2 linked regions of the Methylibium petroleiphilum PM1 genome follow. The protein of the gene in region 1 interacts with the protein of each later gene in a pairwise test. Links are inferred from orthologs where the notes say so. Each region holds a gene or a part of one and is shown in the gene's direction. Other genes may lie near its edges.

The links.
Region 2: the proteins of MPE_RS14425 (region 1) and clpA interact in binary tests that used the Escherichia coli proteins (3 or more experiments, as listed by UniProt). The link is inferred for Methylibium petroleiphilum PM1 from one-to-one orthologs.

What each region holds. Positions count from the first base shown.
Region 1 is NC_008825.1:3,043,063-3,046,884, reverse strand. The notes cover bases 196-3,706. They hold MPE_RS14425 (response regulator), read left to right. Parts: upstream 196-500; coding sequence 501-3,506; downstream 3,507-3,706. Other genes in these bases: MPE_RS14420 (putative bifunctional diguanylate cyclase/phosphodiesterase), read left to right, coding at 3,549-3,706; MPE_RS22815 (sensor histidine kinase), read right to left, coding at 196-444. Also shown: more of MPE_RS22815, read right to left, coding at 1-195; more of MPE_RS14420, read left to right, coding at 3,707-3,822. UniProt on the Escherichia coli protein: Member of the two-component regulatory system UvrY/BarA involved in the regulation of carbon metabolism via the CsrA/CsrB regulatory system. Phosphorylates UvrY, probably via a four-step phosphorelay.
Region 2 is NC_008825.1:2,623,204-2,626,557, reverse strand. What follows is about bases 238-3,280. They hold clpA (ATP-dependent Clp protease ATP-binding subunit ClpA), read left to right. Parts: upstream 238-627; coding sequence 628-2,934; downstream 2,935-3,280. Other genes in these bases: MPE_RS12405 (M90 family metallopeptidase), read right to left, coding at 2,996-3,280; clpS (ATP-dependent Clp protease adapter ClpS), read left to right, coding at 275-631. Also shown: MPE_RS12420 (cold-shock protein), read right to left, coding at 1-77; more of MPE_RS12405, read right to left, coding at 3,281-3,354. UniProt on the Escherichia coli protein: ATP-dependent specificity component of the ClpAP protease. It directs the protease to specific substrates. It has unfoldase activity. The primary function of the ClpA-ClpP complex appears to be the degradation of unfolded or abnormal proteins.

The sequences.
Region 1 (3,822 bases):
GATCAAGCCGAGCAGGCGTCGCACGCGGGCGCGCTCGTCGCGCAGTGCAGCGGCGTCTCGCCGCTGGCGCTGTTGCCACGCCAGGAGACCGAGCAGGACGCCCAGTGCCAGCAGCGCGCCGACCAGCAACAGCCCGAAGGCATGCCAGGGCAGACCCTCGGCAGCGTCGAAGGCAGCTCGCGCGTCGACCGGCAGCAGCAACGCGCCGAGTCCGATGCCCGAGGCTTCCGCGATCCGGGACAGTGCACGCCTGAGGTCGTTGTCAATCGAAATCATGTGATCGATTGTAGAAGTCGCATCCGTGAACGATTGCCGCAGCGGGGCCTCGGCGTCGCGACGGCTCGCCAGCACCCGACAGGAGGGACGGCGGCGGCTTTGCGCGCGGCACCGGGCCACGCCACACTTGCCGACATGCGCACCTGCTCGATCCGCGCCGTCGGCCAACCCGGACGCAAGACGTCCACATCGACACGGCGGGTTCCCGGGTCGGGGGTGGCTCGATGAGCAACGAGCACGTCGACTCGCAGTTCGAGCGTGCCGCGGCCGAGGCGCGCGCCGCGGTCGATCGCCGGGTGCTGCGGCCGCTGCGCGATCTGGCGGTGGCGCGCAAGCTCGCGTTGATCGTGTTCCTGCTGGTCGGCGTGGTCGTCGGCCTCGTCTACCTCAGCAAGCTCAGCTCCGACATCCTGTCCGGCGTGCGCGCCTACGTGGCCGGGGACGGGCTGTGGGCCAAAGGCAACCGCGACGCGGTGTTCTACCTGGTGCGCTATGCACAGACCCACGAGGAAGCTGATTACCGCCAGTACGCAGCGGCGTTGTCCGTGACGCTGGGTGACCGGCAGGCGCGACTGGAACTGGAGAAGCCCGATTTCGACTACGACGTGGCGTATGCGGGCTTCTTGGCAGGGCGCAACCACCCCGACGACATCGACAGCCTGATCTGGTTGTTCCGGACCTTCCGCAATCTGAGCTACATGGACCGGGTGATCCAGCTCTGGACCCGCGGCGACGAGGAAATGGCGCTGCTGCGCAGCTACGGCGACACCATCCGCACGCAAGTGCTGAACGGCAGCCTGAGCCCGGCGCACGCTGCCCTCCTGATCGGCGAGATCGAGGTGCTCAATCGCCGCCTCGTGCCGATCGAGGACGCCTTCTCCACCGTGCTGGGGGAGGCCAGCCGCTGGATCGCCCAGCTGTTGTTCGCTCTGATGCTGGTGACGGCCTGCGGTTTGCTCACGCTCGGGCTGGTGGTCGCCGGCTATCTGACGCGCCGCATCAACCGTCAGATCGACGGGCTGCGCGACGGGGCGTTGCGCATGGCGGACGACGACTTCGAGCAACCGGTGGAGATCGTCTCCGACGACGAACTGGGCCGGCTCGCCGCCACCTTCAACAGCATGCAGGCCCGGCTGCGGGAGCATCGCAGTGCCATCGAGGCCAGCGCCGCCGAGTTGCAGCAGGCCACGGCTGCGGCCCAGGCGCTGGCGCTGCAGGCCGAGACGGCGAGCCAGGCGAAGAGCCAGTTCATGGCGACGATGAGCCACGAGATCCGCACGCCGATGAACGGCGTGCTCGGCATGACCGAACTCCTGCTGGGCACCGCGCTCGATTCGCGGCAGCGACGCTTTGCCCAGGCGGTGTACCGCTCCGGCGAAAGCCTGCTCGAGATCATCAACGACATCCTCGATTTCTCGAAGATCGAGGCCGGCAAGCTGGAACTGGCGCCGGCCGACTTCACGCCGCGAGCCCTGGTCGAGGACGTGTTGGAACTGTTGGCGCCTCGGGCGCAGGAGCGCGGGCTGGAGTTGAGCTTCCGGGAGGAGCCCGGCCTGCCGCCGGCACTGCATGGCGATGCGCTGCGGCTGCGCCAGGTGCTCACGAACCTGGTCGCCAACGCGATCAAATTCACCGAGCATGGCGAGGTGGTCGTCGAGATGCGCCGGGTCGAGCCGACCGCGGCAGAGACGGCCCTGGCCACCGGGGACCGGCTGTGGGTCGAGCTGTGCGTGCGAGATACCGGGATCGGCATTCCCCCCGAGGCCTTGTCACGGCTCTTCATCGCCTTCAGCCAGGCCAGCAGCGGCATGGCGCGACGCTACGGCGGCACCGGTCTGGGGCTGGCGATCTCGCGCCAGCTGGTCGAACTGATGTCCGGATCGATCACGGTCCGCAGCCAGCCGGGGGTGGGCTCGCGGTTCTGCGTTCGGCTGCCCCTGTCGCCGGCCTCCAGCGACGTCGATGTCGACATGCTCGAACTGCATGACATGCCGGCCCTGCGCGTGCTCGTCGTCGATGACAACGAGACCAACCGGACGGTGCTCGAAAACCTGCTCGGGGCCTGGGGCATGGAGGTCGTGGTGGCGAACGACGGCGTGCATGCGCTGGAGCGGCTGCATGCGGAGCGCGATGCCGCACGCAGCTTCGACATTGCGCTGATCGACATGCAGATGCCGCGGCTCGATGGCCTGCAACTGGCCGACCGGATCTCGGCCGAGCCGGACTTCGCGGACGTGAAGCTGATCATGCTGTCGTCCGTGAGCTCGCCCGACGACGCCAAGCGCGCGCAGGCCGTGGGCTTCAAGCGCTTCGTCAACAAGCCGGTGCGGAAGGCCGAACTGCGCCAGGCGATCCTCGGCGTGTCGGGTGTTGCCGGCGCCGGCGGCGGTTCGTCGCGCAAGATCGGCGCCCATATCCTGGTGGTCGAGGACAATCCCGTGAACCAGGAAGTGATCGGGCAGATGCTGCGCCACTTCGGTTGCCGCGTGCAGCTCGCCTCGTCGGCGCTCGAAGGGCTGCGTGCCTTGTGTGCCGAGCGCTTCGACCTGATCATGATGGACATCCAGATGCCGGGCATGGACGGTGTCGAGGCGCTCGGCTGGTTCCGCCGAGGACCTGGCGAGCGCTTCGCCTTCCGCACTCCACCCACCACGCCGGTGGTCGCGGTGACCGCCAACGCATTGGGGGGTGACCGCGAGCGATTCCTCGGCCTCGGATTCGATGAATACCTTTCCAAACCCTTCCGGCAAAGCCAGTTGCACACCATGCTGTCACAACGCCTGAACATTCCCGACACCGGGGCGGGAGAGCTGACGCCGGCTCCGGCCGAGCCAGCGTTGGCTGGAGCTCCGGCGATCCCCCCTGCGGCGACGGCAGGAGCTCTGGATGCCCAGGCTCTGCAGCGGCTGCGCGACCTCGATCCCACCGGGGCGAACCGGCTGCTGGAGCGCGTCGTGCAGGCGTTCGAGACGTCCACGGGGCGTTTGCTGCCGCAGCTCGACGAAGCGCATGCAGCGGGCGACCTCGACGGCGTGAAGCATGTCGCCCATACGCTGAAATCCTCGTCGGCCAGCATCGGGGCGCTCAAGTTGTCGGCCCTGTGTGCCGACATCGAGGGCATGATTCGCAACAACGAGGTGCAGGCCCTGGGGCCGCGCGTCGCGGCGCTGCGCGCCGAGATCGCGTCGGTTCGTGGCAGCCTGCACGCTCTGCTGCTGCCTGCCGCCTGACCCGGATCCACGACCCACGCGCTGTCGATCAAGAATTCACCCATGGACCTGCGCGCCGATCCCTCTGTCGACGATCCTCTGGAGAGCCCTCGTGTTCTCCTGGTCGACGACGACGAGGTCAACCTGCTGCTGACATCGATCGCGTTGCGCGAGCGAGGCTTCGCCGTCACCGAAGCCACCAGCGGCGAGCGCGCGGTGCAGTTGCTGACCGACTGGTCGCCCGACGTCATCGTGCTCGATGCGCTGATGCCCGGCATGGACGGCTTCACCACCTGCCGAGAGCTGCGCGCCTTGCCCGGCTTCGAGTCGATGCCGG
Region 2 (3,354 bases), 420 kb from region 1 along the record:
TCTTCGCCGCCACCCTCGGGTTCGATGAAGCCGAAGCCCTTGGCATCGTTGAACCACTTGACCGTGCCGTTGACCATGGACGTTCTCCAACCCCTCGACGGACGATTCTGGGCAGGGCGGCCGCGGCCTGTCAAGCCGGCGCCGGCCGTGACGGACGAACGGGATAGGGCGGCCAGCGTGCGTGCACGGCGTGCGGAGGCCTTGAGTTCGGGCTCAGTGGTGTCATATTGACCGGCATGGAAGTCGCTTCCCAGCAGTCGATAGAATCTTTTCCATGCCCGACGACACCGTACCGCCCACTCCCCCGAAGCGCCCGGTCACCAAGCCGGACGACGGGCAGGGCGCGGTCGTGGCCGAACGGCAATCGGCCCGCGTCGAGCCGCCCCGGATGTACCAGGTGGTGCTGCTCAATGACGACTACACGCCGATGGAGTTCGTCGTGATGGTCCTGCAGGAATTCTTCCAGCGGGATATCGAGACGGCGACGCAGATCATGCTCAAAATCCACCACGAAGGTCGGGGCGTGTGCGGCGTCTACACGAAAGATGTCGCCTCGACCAAGGTCGAGTCGGTGCTCGCTGCGGCCAAGCGGTCGGGGCACCCGTTGCAATGCACTATGGAGGCCGCATGATTGCGCAAGAACTGGAAGTCAGCCTGCACATGGCGTTCGTCGAAGCGCGTCAGCAGCGCCACGAATTCATCACGGTCGAGCATCTGCTGCTCGCGCTGCTCGACAACCCGTCCGCCGCCGAAGTGCTGCGCGCCTGCTCGGCCAGCCTCGATGACCTGCGCAAGAGCCTGACGCAGTTCATCAAGGAGAACACGCCCACGGTCGGCGGCACCGACGAGGTCGACACCCAACCCACGCTGGGATTCCAGCGCGTGATCCAGCGCGCGATCATGCACGTGCAGTCCACCGGGTCCGGCAAGAAGGAAGTGACGGGCGCCAACGTGCTGGTGGCGATCTTCGGCGAGAAGGATTCGCACGCGGTGTACTACCTTCACCAGCAGGGCGTGACGCGGCTGGACGTGGTGAACTTCATCGCCCACGGCATCAAGAAGTCCGAGCCGCCCGAGCCTTCCAAGGGCGCCGAGGGCGGCAGCGGCGAAGGCGAGAAGGAAGAGGCCGGCGAAGGCAAGGGCTCGCCGCTGGACCAGTTCACCCAGAACCTCAACCAGCTCGCCCGTGACGGCAAGATCGATCCGCTGATCGGCCGCGAGCACGAGGTCGAGCGGGTGATCCAGGTGCTGTGCCGCCGCCGCAAGAACAACCCGCTGCTGGTGGGCGAGGCCGGGGTCGGCAAGACCGCGATCGCCGAGGGCCTGGCGTGGCGCATCACGCAGAACGACGTGCCCGAGATCCTGGCCGACGCGACCGTCTACTCGCTCGACATGGGCGCGCTGCTGGCCGGTACCAAGTACCGCGGCGATTTCGAGCAGCGCCTGAAGGGCGTGTTGAAGGCCCTGAAGGAGCAGCCCCATGCCGTGCTGTTCATCGACGAGATCCACACGCTGATCGGCGCCGGCGCCGCATCGGGCGGCACGCTCGACGCCAGCAACCTGCTGAAGCCGGCGCTCGGCTCCGGGCAGCTCAAGTGCATCGGCGCAACCACGTTCACCGAGTACCGCGGCATCTTCGAGAAGGATGCGGCACTGTCGCGGCGCTTCCAGAAGGTCGACGTGGTCGAGCCTTCGGTCGAGCAGACCATCGAGATCCTGAAGGGGCTGAAGTCGCGCTTCGAGGAGCACCACAGCGTGAAGTACGCGCTGGGCGCGCTGCAGGCCGCAGCCGAGCTGTCGGCCAAGTTCATCAACGACCGCCACCTGCCCGACAAGGCGATCGACGTGATCGACGAGGCCGGTGCCGCCCAGCGCATCCTGCCCAAGAGCAAGCAGAAGAAGACGATCAACCGCGCGGAGGTCGAGGAGATCGTCGCCAAGATCGCGCGCATCCCGCCGCAGAGCGTCAGCAACGACGACCGCGGCAAGCTGAAGAACCTGGACCGCGACCTGAAGAGCGTGGTGTTCGGTCAGGACCCGGCGCTCGACGCGCTGGCGTCGGCCATCAAGATGGCGCGCTCGGGCCTGGGCAAGCCGGACAAGCCGATCGGCTCCTTCCTGTTCAGCGGCCCCACCGGCGTCGGCAAGACCGAGGCGGCCAAGCAGCTGGCCTTCATCCTCGGCATCGAGCTGGTGCGCTTCGACATGTCCGAGTACATGGAGCGCCACACGGTCAGCCGCCTGATCGGCGCGCCGCCGGGCTACGTGGGCTTCGACCAGGGCGGGCTGCTGACCGAGGCGGTCACCAAGAAGCCGCACTGCGTGCTGCTGCTCGACGAGATCGAGAAGGCCCACCCCGATGTCTTCAACGTGCTGCTGCAGGTCATGGACCACGGCACGCTGACCGACAACAACGGGCGCAAGGCCGATTTCCGCAACGTGATCATCATCATGACCACGAACGCCGGCGCGGAGACGATGAACAAGTCGACCATCGGCTTCACGAATGCCCGCGAATCGGGCGACGAGATGGCCGACATCAAGCGCCTGTTCACGCCGGAGTTCCGCAACCGGCTCGACGCGATCGTCAGCTTCCGCGCGCTCGACGAGGAGATCATCCTGCGGGTGGTCGACAAGTTCCTGCTGCAGCTCGAGAGCCAGCTGGCCGAGAAGAAGGTCGACGTGACTTTCTCCGACGCCCTGCGCAAGCACCTGGCGAAGAAGGGCTTCGATCCGCTGATGGGGGCGCGGCCGATGCAGCGGCTGATCCAAGACACGATCCGCCGCGCGCTGGCCGACGAACTGCTGTTCGGCCGCCTGGTCGATGGCGGGCGCCTGTCGGTCGACATCGACGCCGAAGGCCAGCCGGTGCTCGACATCACGCCGTGGAAGAAGAGCGACAAGCCGAAATCGGAGCCGGCCACGGCCGACTGACCCGGCCACAGGCCGGCAGCGGCTTGCAGGGAGCGGGGAGCTTCGGCTCCCCGTTTTGCTTTCAGGGCCCGGGCTGCGGCACCAGGCGGGCAGCCGGGTCCTGCCGGAAATATTCGCGGAACAACTCGTACAAAGCGGGCTGCTCGTCGCGCAGCGCGTGCGGTGCGACGAAGAAGGCCTCGGCCGCCACCGGAAAGAACTCTTCGATCGCCTCCGCGCCATACGGGTCGAGGAAGGGTTTGCGGCCGGCATCGAGTTCGCGGCACAGCCGCTGGTAGGCCGCTTCCAGCACCTGCAGCCAGTGAGTGCGCGCGGCGCGACCGGCCAACACCGGAACGCCGTCGGCCGGCAGGCCGTCGGCCATGTCCAGCACGTGCACGAACTCGTGGATCACGACGTTGTAGCCGCGTTCGGCGGTGA